2 regions of the Oceanobacillus sp. GQ8 genome follow, and region 1 is predicted to be linked to the other one. Evidence: riboswitches for the same ligand, from Rfam matches in the RefSeq annotation. Region 1 holds a riboswitch; the other holds the start of a gene.
The links. Region 1 has a riboswitch for cyclic di-GMP ahead of AC6CHS_RS11330 (anti-repressor SinI family protein). Riboswitches for the same ligand answer to the same signal wherever they lie in the genome.

Region 1 (7,843 bases):
ATTATTATAGGCAGCAATTGTTTTTAGCGCTTTCACAATGTTTTCAGGTGACTGTGTGATCGTAGTTGCCAGAAAGCTTGTAGTTCCTTCTCTAGGCAGCACGGAAGCAATCGAATCAAGTGCTGTATTGCTTGCATCCATCACATCAGCGCCGTTCGCACCATGGATGTGTCCGTCTATAAAGCCAGGAATAGCAATTTTTCCCTTTCCATCAATTTCTTGAATCTCATCCGGAAGGGACGTTTGTTTCCCGATTTTAGATATTTTTCCGCTCTCTAAAAGAAGAGCGCTATCTTCCATAATCGTTTCTTCTGTTAATATGCGAACATTTTTTATGTAAATGGGCCTTGTTTGCAACTGTCTCTTCCTCCTCTACTATAATATATATCATAACACTTTTTTTATAGAAAATGGAGCAAGAGATAGCGCTATAATAAAGAATTTGAATAGAAATAATTCAGAAAAAAAGACTTTTTAGGAGAATGAAAAAATTGATAAAACGAAGAATAAGAGAAAAGAGGTACTAGAGGATAAATTATATAAAAGAAAAAAGATCTATTAGAACTTTGGAAGCATAAAACCTCGCCACAAAGAAGCTCTCCTCTATTTGCTACCATTTATAAGAGGCGAGCTTTAAAGTCATGGTTTATCTTGACCACTATTTATTTTATTTACCCTTCAGTACAGATTGCTGAACATTCGGAAGTAGTCTTTCATGTGTGAGTTCATCAATTAAAGTCTGGATCATTTCTTGAGAGGATTGTATATGATGATTTTCGGTATCATGGATTACTTTTTTTAGCATCGTTTTAAACTTTTCTTGCTCCATTATTCATACCCCGCCTTTTGAAAAATATCTTACGTGTTGCATAATAGCATATGAACGAACAAAATGTTGTCGAACCATGTCGTAGATGATCAAAATTTACAAAAAATTAATATCTCATTACCTTATTCGTTTCCCTATACAACTTTATAGAGGTCTTCTATCTTTTCTTTTGTAAAAAAGGACAAGTAGGCCTACCGCCAACAGGGCACCAAAGCTATCAAGTATGACATCTCCAACATAGGGTGTTCTGTGTGGTGTGAATCCTTGGTGTATTTCATCCGATATGGCATAAATTACCGTTAGAAACAAAGAAAAGATTAGCGCTTTACTATGCTTTTGTTTTCCAGCTTTTCGAAAGGCCACATAAAAAAGCAAACAGAGAACCAAGAATACAGATACGTGGGCACCTTTACGGATGAAAAATTCGATAAATCCAGCAACACCTAACTGTTCCACGCTAACGATACTTTCATGGTAGGTGAACGATAACCAGTTTAAATACGGCTCAAGAAAACTTACATTTATTAGATTGTTCAAAAGTGGTTTCACATTTTGATTTTGATAAGGCTGATGGGAAGAATAAAAAATGATCCCCATCCAGCATATGGGTAGAAGCCAGAAAATGTGTTTCTTCAAAATTCATTCTCCTTATCTTTGTTATATGTGCTGTGTAGTTCGCTTTTTGGGCTCCCCACGGTATCGGCAATACCCTAGTTAAAAAATGGCCAAAGCAAAAAACCGTGCATCACTGCAACGGCTTTGATGGGTCATCTATCTTTATTACTGCGCCATTTGTTAAACTCAAGATATTCCTTAAATTGTTCTTTTGAAACACCAGACTCCATTGCTTCCTGTACGATTTTCAACCATTCGTTATCTAAATCCTCAGGACCGCTTACGTTCTCTTCACGTAGAAGATCATTAACCGTCGTACCAAGAACAGTGCTTATTTTTTCAATAAACTGGATCGATGGGTTTGTCTGAAGGTTACGTTCAATCGAACTAAGGTATGATTTAGCGACCCCTGCTCTTTCAGCTAATTCAGAAATGGACATCTTTTTTTCAGTGCGAAGTTGTTTGATTTTTTCACCGATCATGCCCTCACCTTCTTTCAAAGCGAATTATAACATAAAGTGGGTGAGGAGTTCTATATAAAGTACAATTAAATTCAAGCATTATGTAATGATTCCGTTTGTTTTAGAAATTGACGTATTTCCTCTGTAGTAATTCCAAGATTCTTTGCCCTTTTGATTAATTCAATCCATTCCCCATCTAATGATAACTGCTCAACTATTTTTTCCATATCCTATCCCCCATTATTATTTCCAGATAACCCAGCCATCCTAGCATATGCCGTAGATCTGTGATTTTGCGTCCCCGTCTTTCGATGAGTATGCCTTTTTCTGAGGAAATGTAGTTATGACACTAAATAGAACTGCCTAGTGATATGATACTATAAATTCACGACTATTTGCGTAGGTTCTTTTGTCTTATTTCAACTAGTTTTGTAAGAGAAATGGATTACCTTACACCAGTTTTGTCGAAGAATATGGAAATTATTAGATACGATGATCTCTAATCAACCGTAGTTTACGTATAACAAGAATGCCGCCCCCGACAGACAGTAAAATCGTTCCAAAAAGGAGGAAGGTAAAAATATCTGTTGATGTATTAGGTAAGACTGCTCCACCTTTATCACCCGTAGTTCCGTTCCCATCTCCATTACTAACATTCCCACCTACACTGATGGAGTCTTGTTGATCTTCCTCTCCTTCTGCGGTGAAAATGAGAACAAACTCCGTTTCAAGCCCTTGAAATTCATTCCCCACATGATCCGGGAAATAAACAGTTAGCTTCAATTCCTCTTGTTCCCCGGCATCCAGAATTCTATCCGGAATGGAGAAATTCGGCAGATTCCCTTTATAAAGTTGTTTATCCCCGTCTGCTACTTCAATAATTAATTCATTAAACAGCTCTTTCTCTTCTGTCGTATTTTCCAGCTCTACACGATAACTAAAATCCTGTCTACCGTCATTGGAGATTTTAAGATCCCTTGGTGCCCAATCACCTGGCTTCATATTGGGTACTTGGAACAAATAGTTGTTTGGCGAAAGTTGAATATCCAACTCCTTAGAAGCGTCTGCTTCATTTGCTTCTGCTGCGGATACGTACCCTAATGGGAAAAAGCTGCATAGTAGTAAAACAAAACTTAGAATGAAGAAACGTTTATTCATTGAATCCACCCCCTAAAATCAGATTTTCTTCTATTGTTAGGAAGAAAGTGATCGCCCTTCTTCCAGTTTCTGATCACCTTTTTTATTTTGCTTCTCTATTTCTCCCAAGGTCCGCCAAATCGTTAGGCCGGAGTAGCATAGCAGTAAAATCCCTGGAATGAGTAACAGAAATGCGCCATTTCGAGACTGTGCAAAGCTAACCAAATATCCAAGATAAGGGATCGTGAAACCAGTGTATTCCGCCACGACGTTTTCAGATAATACTGGCTCAAGATCTTCCGCGTTATTGTTATCACCTTTTGTCCGGTACATCACTTGCTCACCACTTGCCATTACTTCGGTAATACGGTGAGTAATTAGTTTTTCTTCTTCATCCATGAAGGTAATGACATCCCCATCTTTAAACCGTTTCATATCCCCATCCGGCTTAACAGCGATTAACGAGCCAGTTTGAATTCCTGGTTCCATGGAGCCTGATAACACGGTTTTCAGCTGGTAACCGGCAATTTCTGGTTCTCCTCCAGACGCTTTTGAGGAGACCACGACAACTGCCATTACAATTAGTGCAGCGAACAATACATAGGTCGTAATGCGGCTAACCCACTTTTTTACTTGTTTAAGTGACATGTTTATTCTCCCTCTTCCTCTTTTGTTCCAGTAGATGGTTGCTCTATCCCTTCACTTTGCTCCTGGTGCTTCTTATCTGGTTGTTTTTCAGCCTGCTTTTTCGTTTGCTCTTCTTCTTTTACTTCCTGCTTTTCTGATTCAGCTTCTGTTGCTTCTGATGCGTCTGTTTCCTGTTTGTTTTCCTCAGTTGATGAAGTGTCCTTCTCTTCCTCCACAGGAGCCTTTTCTGTTTCTAGTTTAGCTTTCTCTTGCGTGTCTTCGGTGATCTTCGACTCTTCTTGTTTCTTATCCTCAGTAGAAACTTCCTCGTCTTTTTCCTGTTTTACTTCTTTATCTGCTTCTTCTTTTACTTTTTTCTCTTTACATTTTGCATTTGCTTTTTTGCTCCAAACCTCTAATGGTTTCTCCGTTTCTTCGCCATATAATGGATGCTGAAGTGCTTTAAAAATATAAAAGCCTTCTTTTTCTGCTGTGTAGCTTAAGAAAACTGTTTCACCCTTTTCAAGCTTTTTAATTTCACCACTCGCTACTTTCTTACCCGTTTTTTGTGGATTGCCTGTTTCGGAAAAGAACACTTCATAGGTAGTTGTCTCTGTCATGGAAAAACCTTTATTTTTCAATTCCACGCTAACATTCATCGCAGGGCAGGCTTTTTCATCCACTTTTGGTTTCCCTACAAAGGCAAGTTCACTACCATCCCACCATGTTCCTGCCTGAATAACGTGTTCATTTTCTTGTGAGGATACGAAATAGGCTCCTGTTCCGGAAACGAGATATCCAAGCGTAAATACTGAAATATAACAAATAGCTACAACCTTCCATACCATCACAAATTGCTTATACCTTTTAAACTTTCGCATCCGGCTCATTCGCAACCTATTTCCCTCCATTCAACATGATTCATTGCTTTCGTAAACGCAGCTATACGTGCTGCCCTTACGAAAGCAAAATCTCTGTTTAAATAATATGTATGGAAGAAAGACGGGAGAACCCGCCTTTCTTTTAAACAAAATTATTTTTCTTCGCCTTCACCTTGGTAACCAGTAAAGTTCCATTGAAGCTCAAGAGAATCACCTTGGAAGACGTTTTGATCTTCTCCACTTTCAACAAATTCGAATTGAACATGTAATTCATCCGAATCGCCTGGTTGTAGTCCACCACGTTCTTCAAAGAAAGGAATAAAGATTTCATTAGCCACTGCGTCTGGAGACATACTCTGTAATTCTGCAAGCGTCGTATAGTAGACAACATTGTCTGGAGACCATGGTCCTAATACTGCTTTGTCTTCATTCCATAAGAAGTTGACACGGATGTGATCACCAAAGTCTTGATCGCCGTTGTCTCCACCTGCATCAACTACTTCATAGGAAGTTTCAAGCAACACTTCTGCAATTTCTAACGATCCACCATTGCCTAATGTGAATGAACGATTCATCCAATCGCCTGGTTTAATATTTTCCACATTAATGACTTCAGTTGGATTAGCATTTAAATCCAATGTACCTGCAGCAAATGTGCCACTTGTTTCTGCTGTGTCACTAAAATATGCAAATGTTCCTCCACCTACTAATGAAATTCCTAGTGCTGCTGTTGCGATACCTAGACCTAATTTTTTCTTCATACTCATAATAAAATTCCTCCTCATAGTTTATAAATATTTTGAGATACGTTCCGCTGCTGTTCCCTGAAGAAATACATGATGGTTACCTTGATAAACGAACGTCCACTACTCATATCATCTTCATATACAGCGAATATCCCCCTCCCTATGTATAATGATCGTTCTTTTTATCTACATATTTGTTTTATATAACGAACGATTACTTGCAGTATAGGTCATATTTCACAGTTTGCAAAACTTCATATTCGTTCAATAATTCTATATAAAGAACATTTTTCTTTCTTTTTTGGCTATTATCTTTAAATTACTTAACTTTTTGCTAAATTTAATAAATTATTGTTCTTAATAAAATTCAACTCTTCCTTATCTGATCTTTCAAAAAAAGAAAGCTTTCTATATACTAGAAGTAAATAACGAACGCAAGGAGTATTGCCTATGAAAAAGCTCTCCCTATTGTTAATCGTTGCTGGACTCGTTTTGCTAGGTGTTGGAGGTTATCAATGGTTCCATACAGCGCAAGCGCAAAAAAATAGTTTGGCAGAGGCACAGACATTGCTCGATGAGGGCCAAAAAATCCAAACAGATGATGGATCAACTGAAACAGCGGAAGGGTTTGCCCCACAAACAGGCGACACTGCCGGAATTCTGTATATTCCTAGGCTAGATGCAGATTTACCTATTGTAGAAGGAACAGATGAAAATGACCTTGCAAAAGGGGTAGGTCATTATAAAGGGACAGCATATCCAGGTCAGAACGATCAGATTGTATTATCCGGTCATCGGGACACTGTTTTCCACAGTATGGGGGAGCTCGAGCTAGGAGACCATTTAACAGTCAAACTTCCTTATGGAGAGTTCACTTATGAAATAGTGGATACAAAGATCGTGGATGCGGATGATCGTACCATCATCTCCCCTACAGCGCCTGAGGAAGTATTGACCTTGACCACCTGCTACCCTTTTTCTTTTGTCGGAAGCGCTCCAGACCGTTATATTATTACAGCCTTACCTGTTGAAACAGAAAAAGGTAATTAGGGCTAATAGCAAATGTAAGAACGGCCACCGGGGTTGTCAATTTCCTTGGGGCTTTCTGTATTGGCTGAATTCTTTAACAAACATGTTATAATAGACCTAGATTACAAGATAGATACTGGAGGGGGATCCGATGAAAAAGATTACAATAGCCTTAGCTGCTATCATTTTGGTAGTGTTAGCCGGCTGTTCAGACGACGAAGTAACACCAAATGAACGATTTGATACATATGTGAAGCATTGGAATGGACAGGAATTCTCTGATGCGTATGGCATGCTATCAAGTGAGTCTACTGAAACGTATCCAACTGAAGAATATGTGGATCGTTACAATAAAATTTATGAAGATCTAGCAATATCTGACCTTTCCATTTCGTTTTCAAAATTGGACGAGGAAGAGTTGGAATCCGCAATGGAAGAAGGAACTGCTACCATTCCCTTTGAAGTAGCGATGGAAAGCATGGCGGGACCAATTGAATTCGACTATGAAGCTACCCTTGTCCAAGAAGGAGAAGAGGAAGAACAAAACTGGTATGTACAGTGGGACCCTGGCTTTATTTTTCCTGAATTAAAAGATGGTGGAGAAATTAGTATTCAAAGCGAAGCTCCTACTCGAGGAGAGATTCTTGACCGGAACCAAATGCCATTAGCCATCAATGACAAAATAAATGAGATTGGGATCATTCCAGGGAAACTTGGTAGTAATCCTGAACAAAGCAAAGAAGAACTCTCTAGCTTCATAGGGCTTTCCGTTGATGCCATTGATGAAGCATTAAATGCGGCCTGGGTCGAGCCAGACTTATTCGTCCCCTTAAAAAGGGTACCATCTACTATTGACTTATCCCCCTTATGGGAAATAGATGGCGTTGCTAGTAGAGAAGTAACTGGTCGTGTCTACCCAGCTGGAGAAGCTGCTGGACAGCTGGTAGGATATATTGGAAATATTACAGCTGAAGAGTTAGAGGAGCAGGAACCAGGCGTTTACAGTGCAAACGACATGATTGGTAAAAGAGGTCTTGAAAGTCTCTATGAAGAGCAACTTAAAGGTAAAAAAGGCACACGTATAGAAGTAATCAAAGAAAATCAAGAACCTATCGTTCTTGCCGAGACGCCAGTTGAAAACGGTAAAAATATTACCTTGACAATTGATGTAAATGTACAAGAAAGCATTTTTAATTCTTATGAAGAGGATGCCGGTACAGCTGCAGCAATAAATCCAAAAACAGGTGAAACACTTGCACTTGTCAGTAGTCCATCATTCGATCCAAATGAAATCCTTTATGGTACGAAATCGAATCTGTGGGAAACATTACAGGAGGATGAGCAGCAGCCCTTGTTAAATCGTTTCTCATCAACCTTTGCACCAGGTTCAGCTCTTAAACCAATTACTTCTGCAATTGGGCTAAAAAATGGCAACATTGATCCAAATGAAGGATTAGAAATCGATGGATTGACATGGAGTAACGGGAAAGGATGGGGAGATTACGCTGTCCGCCGTGT
Region 2 (7,843 bases), on a different contig from region 1:
CCAGCATAAAGAGAAGCTGCTGATTTATCATTCAGTTGTAAGCCTTTCTCTTTTCCCTGAAGGTACAGCTCATAAATCATTTCACTTGTAGAACTTGCTTCCGTATTTATCCAGCGTAGATCACCGTATGAATCTGTATTAGGATGATGGTCAATTTTAATTAATTTGTCGCCAAGATTATAGCGAGAATCACTTATTCTATCAGTATTTGCTGTATCACAGGTTATGACAAGTGCATGCTTATACGTATCATCTGGTATGACATCCATTGTTAATAAAAACTCCAGGGAGGCATCTACTTCTCCTACTGCATATACCTTTTTTTCTGGAAATGATGCTTGAATGATTTCTTTTAGCCCGCCTTGAGAGCCAAGCGCATCGGGGTCTGGACGGACGTGTCTATGAATTATGATAGTGTCATAGGCCTTAATTGTGTCTATAATTTGCTGAATCGACATTTTGTTACCTCCACTGTTTTCATTTCTTTCTGGCTAAACCGATACAAAAAAGTTACAATAAATAAAGATGCATCTGTCAGTCCACCGGGCTGGATCTGGTTTAGTCGCATTATATCAAGTAAAACGGTTTATCCGTATACATACTTTCTAGGAGTGATTTCATGTTTATTTTCCCGGTTCTTATCATCCTATCCGTTGTGTTCTATGTGTACTACAAGGTTGCGATCTTAAAAACAAAGGACCGTCTCACACAGGTTTATTTTAACGCACGATCCCGTATGTGCCTAGGTAGCTTCGTGTTATTCTTTGGCGTTAATCAATATGTGTATTATCAAACTCAATTATCTCTTTTTATCGGTATCTTATTTTTCGTCCTAGGCGGGTTTCAACTTTACACTGGATTTAAGGAAGCAAGACATTATAAAAATGAATACAGGCGGTTACATCCTGCAGGTTATAAAGCTGACGAATAAAGTCAGCTTTTTAATTTGGACTTTACTAACGATCAATCAATTGGGCCATAATTAAGCCTTTTCCTGTAATTTTTCGTTCGTTGTATACTTCCACTTCTATTTTCGCATACATTCTGCCTGCTTCTAACAACTTTGGTTTAATCACAAGCTTACTATCAATTTGCATCGGTTTTAAAAAATATACGGTGAGATTTTCAACCACTAAATCACCTTTTTTATAATGCATTAACAGTCGACTGCTCGCTTCTGTGATTAAAGAAGTAAACACTCCATTGGAGAGCGTTCCAAGTTGATTCGTCATTTGCGGAGTTACATCTGCATGGTACACCGGTTTATCGTCCTCAGAATCAATTAACGATCGTGACACAATATCGTCAATGGTCTCTCCAACCTGTGGTTGCCGCTGAATTTGCTGTAGGGCTTTTAGGACGTCCTGCCTGGAGATAACCCCTTGTAAACGAGAGGCTTGGTCAACTACCGGAACGACTTCGATGCCTTCCCATACCATCATATGCGCAACAGAAGCTAGTGACGTTTTCGCCTGGACGACCTGGGGGTTCTTGCTCATAACCTTATCGATTAACAGACTAGCTTCTTTGGCTACCACATCTTTTGAAGTAACCATTCCTAATACCCTATTGCTATCATCGATAACCGGAAATCTCGTATGGCCCGATTGTTCATTTAACTCATACCATTCGCCAACTGTGTCCCCGGCATGCAAAAACCAAGAGGCTTCATAAGGAGTGAAAATATCCCCAACAAAAACAATTTCCTTTTTGATTAGTTGGTCATATATGGCCCGATTAATCATGGCAGCTACAGTGAATGTGTCGTAACTTGTGGAAATGATCGGCAATTCTTTTTCATCTGCTAGTCGCTTTATATGTTCCTCTGTATCAAATCCACCGGTAATCAATACTGCAGCACCTTCATTTAATGCCAATTCATGCGCTTCGACACGATTCCCGATAATTAATAGGGAGTTGGCCTCTGTATAGCGCATCATGGCGTCAAGCTGCATAGCGCCGATCACAAATTTATTTAATGTTTTGTGGAGTCCTGTCTTTCCACCAAGAACTTGTCCATCAATAATATTAATTACCTCTGCAAAGGAAAGCCTCTCGAAGTTCTCTCTGTTTTTTCTTTCGATTCGAATGGTCCCCACACGTTCTATGGTACTAACGATCCCCTGATTCTCTGCTTCTTTAATTGCACGATATGCTGTCCCATCACTTACACCTAGTTCTTTTGCAATTTGCCTTACTGAAATTTTATGGCCAACAGATAGGGACAGGATATGCTGAATAATTTGCTCATGTTTCGTTGCCAATGGTGTCCCACCAACTTTCAACTGTACTAGTACGATATTTAACTTTTATTATACAGTTGTTCATAGTGAAACTCAATAATTATGGGACTTGCGCCGATCTAATTCTTGCTGTTCCATAATTGGTGGTTTGGTCATTTGTAAAAACGTTGCAAAGTTAGCTCCAACAACTAAGAACAGAAAGCCGAGCCATCCTCCCCAAAACACCATTTCTACTGTCGTGTTTGCATAAGGAATTACTGGCCAAGCAAAATATAGCAAAAATCCCGCTAACAATAATCTTAAAATAGCATAGTTTCGCATAATATCTCCTCCTATTGACCAATGTATGAAAAAATACCACAAAACAGAACTTGATCAAACAGAGATGTAGAGGTGAAAAAAAGCTAAAAAAAATAGCCCTCTGTAAGGCTATTCCGCATAGTAAGTAGAAAAGGAAATGGATGCAAATAACGAATCCCCGTCCTGGTTCAAATTTAATGTTTCAATTGTAATTAATCTTTCCCCTTCAAGTAAGGCATCTAAGAACTGATTTACTTTCTCCACACTTCCACCAGTAACTTCCATCGTATAGGTTGCTTCTTCAACTCCTGTTGTTTCTTCTTCAGTAACGTCGGTATCTTCCGTATTTCCGTTCATTGCACCTATATAATCAATACGTATGTCATTTGAATTTGCTAACTTCTGTATCTCGCGTAATAAGGAATCCATTGCTAAATGATCAGGAACCAACTGAGTAATAGTCGTGTAATCCTCGGTTACATCTTCTTCCATTTCACCGTTGCTGGCAGTAACTTGTTTTTCAAACATGGATACCTGGCTATGTAGACTATCCGCTTCACTTTTCTGTGGTTTCACCATAAGTTGATATCCTAATAAATATACGAGACCGAGTACAATTAGCGAGCCGACCAACACAAATATATGCTTTTTATTCAAGGACTTCATCATGTGTGCCCAACTCCTCCATTAGAGTTTCTTCTTGCAATTGAACAGTTAACACAGCTTCATAGTTTTCTTCCATTGTGATAACACTCGTTAACTGTACCTCTGACACATACGCTAAATCTGACACCTCAGCGATAAACTTTGCCACATCGTCCATACTTGGATAACTTGCTGTCACAACAAATGAATTTGCAGAAACATTTTCATAGCTTACTAGTTGTTCGGCATCACCAAATAATCCGTACACAACATGAAAGAGAGGTATTACAGGCGTGGCTTCTCCTTTAATTCCTTGTATCTCATCAAGCAGTTGTTCCATTTCTCTTGTACCCGCAGTGTCTTGTTTCTGCTCCGCAATTTTAATCTCCAACTCTGTTAGATAGGTTTCAGAAGCAGAAATTTCTTTCTCCACGCTATTTTTCTGGAATAATAAAACGGTCAATACACAACAGGCAACAAAAAAGAACACACCTGCAGAAAGCATTAGGAAAAGCTTCTTATTTGGTTGCTTTTTAATAAAATTAATTTCCGTAGTCATGTTGCTTAAACCTCATTTTTCATTGCCAGACCAAGAACGTCTGTGTATTTTGAAGGTAGCTCGCCATTTGTAAAATCCTCTACCACTATGATTGACTCTGTAAATCGTTGTTTCAATATTGGTAAACCAGGATAATCACCAGATAATAAAAGAAGTTCTATTTGGCCATTCCCTTTTGTGATGGAATATTGATAGAAATCAATGATGCGATTTATTTCAATTAAATACTCATCAATAGTTCGCTCAATATCTACTTCCTCTGTTACTTGTTCCACTTTCATGTTTCTTGTAAATACAGGCTTGTTTTCTTTGAAGGCCGTTAATACAAGCGCATCTTCATTCCAGTGAACGAGAAGGATATGGTGTTGTGTTGTTTCCTGCCTTGTGGCCATGTAATACCGATATACAGACAAGGAGGTCAAATCTGCCACCACGGGACGCAGTCCTTGCTGTTCAAAGACATCAACATAATCCGTTATCTTTTCTTTTGGATAAGCAAACAGTAAAACATGTTGCTTGTCATCCAGTTTTTCAAGAAAATCTATCGCGATAGCAGGATTGGAAAATGGTAAATAAATACTATTCCCCAGCTGTGTCTCGATATAGCCTTTCGCTTCTTCTCTTGATAAAGCTGCTGGCACTTCTAATTGCCTGATTACTACCGTGTCATCAGGGACCGCAAATAAAAGCTTTTTTCTTTTCCATTTATGCTCATGCACAAGCTGTCTGATGAGCTCAGAAAATAAAGCTTTATCAATTATCTTGCCTTCTTCTAAGACAGATGGAGGAAGCTCTAGCTCTCCGTGTTCTTGCAACCCTTCCATCTTATTGCTTTTATGATAGGTATACCGTAATTTTCGGTTCGTAATCACGATATTAACCCTGCCATTAGACATCAATCCCATGCTGTCACGCCCTTATTAGAGTATTGTAATATACCAGTCTATTAATCTCTCACCATAGAAGTATGTTATCAGGGAAGCGAGCACGATATACGGCCCAAAGGGAACCGGCTGCTTTCGGTCGATTACTTTTAGCACGATTAACAGCAGTCCCACTATTGCTCCAATGATACAGGAAAGAAAGAAAGCTAGAAGAGTGCCTTGTAACCCAAGCACAATCCCTAGTACACCAAAAAGCTTCATATCCCCTGCGCCCATACCACCCCTGCTAATCATAATAACAAGAGCAATAATTACCACACCCGCAATGGCTCCTACTAGACTGCTCCACCACGGTTCCAGAGGTTCAAGAAAACGCATAATAGCGAGGAACGGCAAGAAAAATAATAAAACCTTATTGGGTATAAGCATGTAAGCAAGATCTGACACAAGGATGATCATAAGCAAAGAAACGAGCAACAATGCTGTAACGATTTCCTTGTGCAGTCCAAGTTGTATGTAACTAAGTGCAAAAAGCACGCCTGTCAGTGCCTCAACAACTGGATAAATGGAAGAAATTGGTTTACCGCAGTATCGGCATTTACCCCGCTGTATGGCGAATGATAAAAGCGGTATATTATCATACCACGCCAATTGATGGTCACAGTTGGGGCACCTGGAGCGGTCATTCGCAAAAGGAATTTTCTTTGGAACCCGCAGTCCGACCACATTAAAAAAAGACCCAAAGAGCAAGCCTAAAGCGAAAAACAATAAAATCATGACACTTTCCATTTATGTACTCCTTCATGTTAAAGATGTTTATAATTGAAGAAAACGCCCTGCTTTGGGGCAAGGGCGTTGCATTAGTGTATATTAGTTATATTAATTACTCGTATTTAAAAGTTTTTCCACCATCATCGCTTGTTGTAACTTTCACATTACCTTTAAGTTCAAAATCTCCAAGATCAACGTCTAAGAATCCTGCATCTACTAGCTCTTTCATTGTATAACCAGCTTCAGCATCAGCTGGTCCAACGCCCGAAACATCAGCAAGCCTTGCAGCATTTTCAACCAACTCTTGATTCGCTATTGTAGCTTCGGCTTTTGAATTATCAATAACATTCCCAATCGTAGGAACCGCAATAGCAACAATAATAGCTAAAATTGCAATAACTGCTAAAAGCTCTACCAACGTAAATCCTTTTTCTTTTTTCAACATTTTTTTCATGCGTGTAAGCATAAAAATCCCCGCCTCTCTAAATATGTATATTTAGTAACACAGTCAGGTCGGTTGCACTACTTGCTCCGGATTATCAAAGTGCCCAAATAGAGATAACCCTTCATAGCATCCGTCTATTTACCTAGTACTATTATATTATATAAAATTACAATTTACCACACTTTTATTGTAAATTTTCGAACATAGAAAACATTGGTATAACAACAGCGGTTATGATACCACCTACAATGAACGTAAGAACAATAATCATAAGCGGCTCTATTAACGTTTTAATCCTATTTGATAATTGTTCTACTTCTTCTTCATAGAAAGAAGCCGCTTTTGCTAGCATTTGATCCAACGTTCCTGTTTTTTCACCAATTTGCATCATTTGAATAATTAGTGGGGGAATCACCCAGTGGTTTTTCATTGGTTTTGTGATCGACTCACCTTCACTTAGGCTTTCCCTAGAATCATGCAGTACCTCTTGTATCACTTTGTTCCCAACGACTTTTTCTGTTATCCCCACTGCTTCTAATATGGGAACTGCGCTGTTAACCAATGTACTTAATGTTTGCGTCATCCGGACCAGCGCTCCCTTATGCGCAAGAACGCCAAGAAAAGGAAAACGTAGCTTGTATGTATCTAAACGAAAGCGAAAACTATCATATCGTAACATATATTTGCCGAGAAAAACTAGTAATACTATAAGGAGAGCAATGCTCCACCAATAAACGCCAAGCCAGTCACTAAGACTTAAAATAAATTGCGTGTACGGCGGTATTTCTTCTCCAAACGAATGAAACATTGTAACAAATTGCGGCACAATAAATACTAGTAAAAACACACTTAAAAATAATGTAATGACACCTACCACACTTGGATAAAGCAATGCGGAGACGACTTTCTGCTTGTTGCGATATTCTTTCTCGTAATAATCAGCCATTTGGCTTAGAATTTCATCTAGTTTCCCACTTACTTCTCCAGCATGAATCATATTTACAAGTAGTTCAGGAAAAACATTGGATTGTTTTTCCGCTGCAGTAGATAGCGAGACACCCTGCTCTAACTGTTTTAGCATATCATCTAGGGCTGAACGAAGTGCATAATTATCGGTTTGTTTTGACATCGTATCTGTCGCATCCGTTATGGTAATCCCAGCATGAATCAGTGTAGAATATTGTCTCAGGAACAGAACAAAGTCTTTGTTTTTAACACGCTTATTCAAAATAATATCTTTATTCCATGGTTTCGTTTCTTCAATTCGTGTAATTAATAGTCCTTGTTTTTCTAATTCGCTAAGAGCTCGATGTTTTGAATCGGCATCAATTTTTCCTTTAATTCGCTCACCCGACATCCGTTTGCCGACATATTGAAAGTCCATACTAGGAGCTCCTTCCTTGCATAAACGGTGCTGCTGCTTCCATGGAAATCTGGTCTTCTTGCAGAAGTCGCTTCAATTCCATATCCAATGTATGCATTCCATGATCCCTTGAAGTTTGTAATACATTTTGGATTTGATGTAATTTTTCATTTCGAATAAGGTTCTTTACAGCGGAAGTATTTCGAAGTACCTCTGTTGCTGCCCTTCTTCCTGTATAATCCTTTGTGACCAATAGACGCTGAGAAATTACCGCTTTTAAAATCGTTGATAGTTGAATACGTATTTGCGTTTGCTGAGCTGGTGGAAACACATCAATAATCCGCTCAATTGTAGAAACGGCATCTGTTGTGTGTAGCGTTCCAAGAACGAGATGACCCGTCTCCGCCGCTGTTATAGCTGTAGAGATCGTTTCGAGGTCACGCATCTCTCCAAGTAAAATGATATCGGGATCCTGCCTTAAGCTAGCTCTTAAGCCATTTACAAAACTCTTTGTATCAAATCCAACCTCACGTTGATCAATGATTGATTGATTATGAGTATGCATATATTCAATCGGATCTTCTAATGTGATAATATGTTTTTGCATCGTCTGATTAATGTAATCAATCATGG

Region 2: it holds a riboswitch for cyclic di-GMP, as region 1 does, so the genes downstream of both, AC6CHS_RS00325 (prepilin-type N-terminal cleavage/methylation domain-containing protein) here and AC6CHS_RS11330 (anti-repressor SinI family protein) in region 1, are expected to answer to the same signal.

The regions. Positions count from the first base shown of each region.
Region 1 is NZ_JCAXEV010000003.1:505,381-513,223, reverse strand. It holds gene nagA (N-acetylglucosamine-6-phosphate deacetylase) at 1-357, opposite strand, end outside; gene AC6CHS_RS11345 (hypothetical protein) at 668-829, opposite strand; gene AC6CHS_RS11340 (VanZ family protein) at 974-1,465, opposite strand; gene AC6CHS_RS11335 (helix-turn-helix domain-containing protein) at 1,597-1,926, opposite strand; gene AC6CHS_RS11330 (anti-repressor SinI family protein) at 1,998-2,132, opposite strand; cyclic di-GMP riboswitch class I at 2,155-2,237, opposite strand; gene AC6CHS_RS11325 (TasA family protein) at 2,389-3,063, opposite strand; gene sipW (signal peptidase I SipW) at 3,100-3,690, opposite strand; gene tapA (amyloid fiber anchoring/assembly protein TapA) at 3,693-4,550, opposite strand; gene AC6CHS_RS11310 (TasA family protein) at 4,703-5,317, opposite strand; gene srtD (class D sortase, LPxTATN-specific) at 5,747-6,346, shown strand; gene AC6CHS_RS11300 (penicillin-binding transpeptidase domain-containing protein) at 6,477-7,843, shown strand, end outside.
Region 2 is NZ_JCAXEV010000001.1:62,067-69,909, reverse strand. It holds gene AC6CHS_RS00365 (DHH family phosphoesterase) at 1-458, opposite strand, end outside; gene AC6CHS_RS00360 (YtpI family protein) at 620-931, shown strand; gene AC6CHS_RS00355 (DRTGG domain-containing protein) at 957-2,264, opposite strand; gene AC6CHS_RS00350 (hypothetical protein) at 2,337-2,564, opposite strand; gene AC6CHS_RS00345 (hypothetical protein) at 2,673-3,212, opposite strand; gene AC6CHS_RS00340 (hypothetical protein) at 3,193-3,747, opposite strand; gene pilM (type IV pilus biogenesis protein PilM) at 3,753-4,652, opposite strand; gene AC6CHS_RS00330 (prepilin peptidase) at 4,668-5,420, opposite strand; gene AC6CHS_RS00325 (prepilin-type N-terminal cleavage/methylation domain-containing protein) at 5,515-5,856, opposite strand; cyclic di-GMP riboswitch class II at 5,905-5,987, opposite strand; gene AC6CHS_RS00320 (type II secretion system F family protein) at 6,032-7,231, opposite strand; gene AC6CHS_RS00315 (type IV pilus twitching motility protein PilT) at 7,233-7,843, opposite strand, start outside.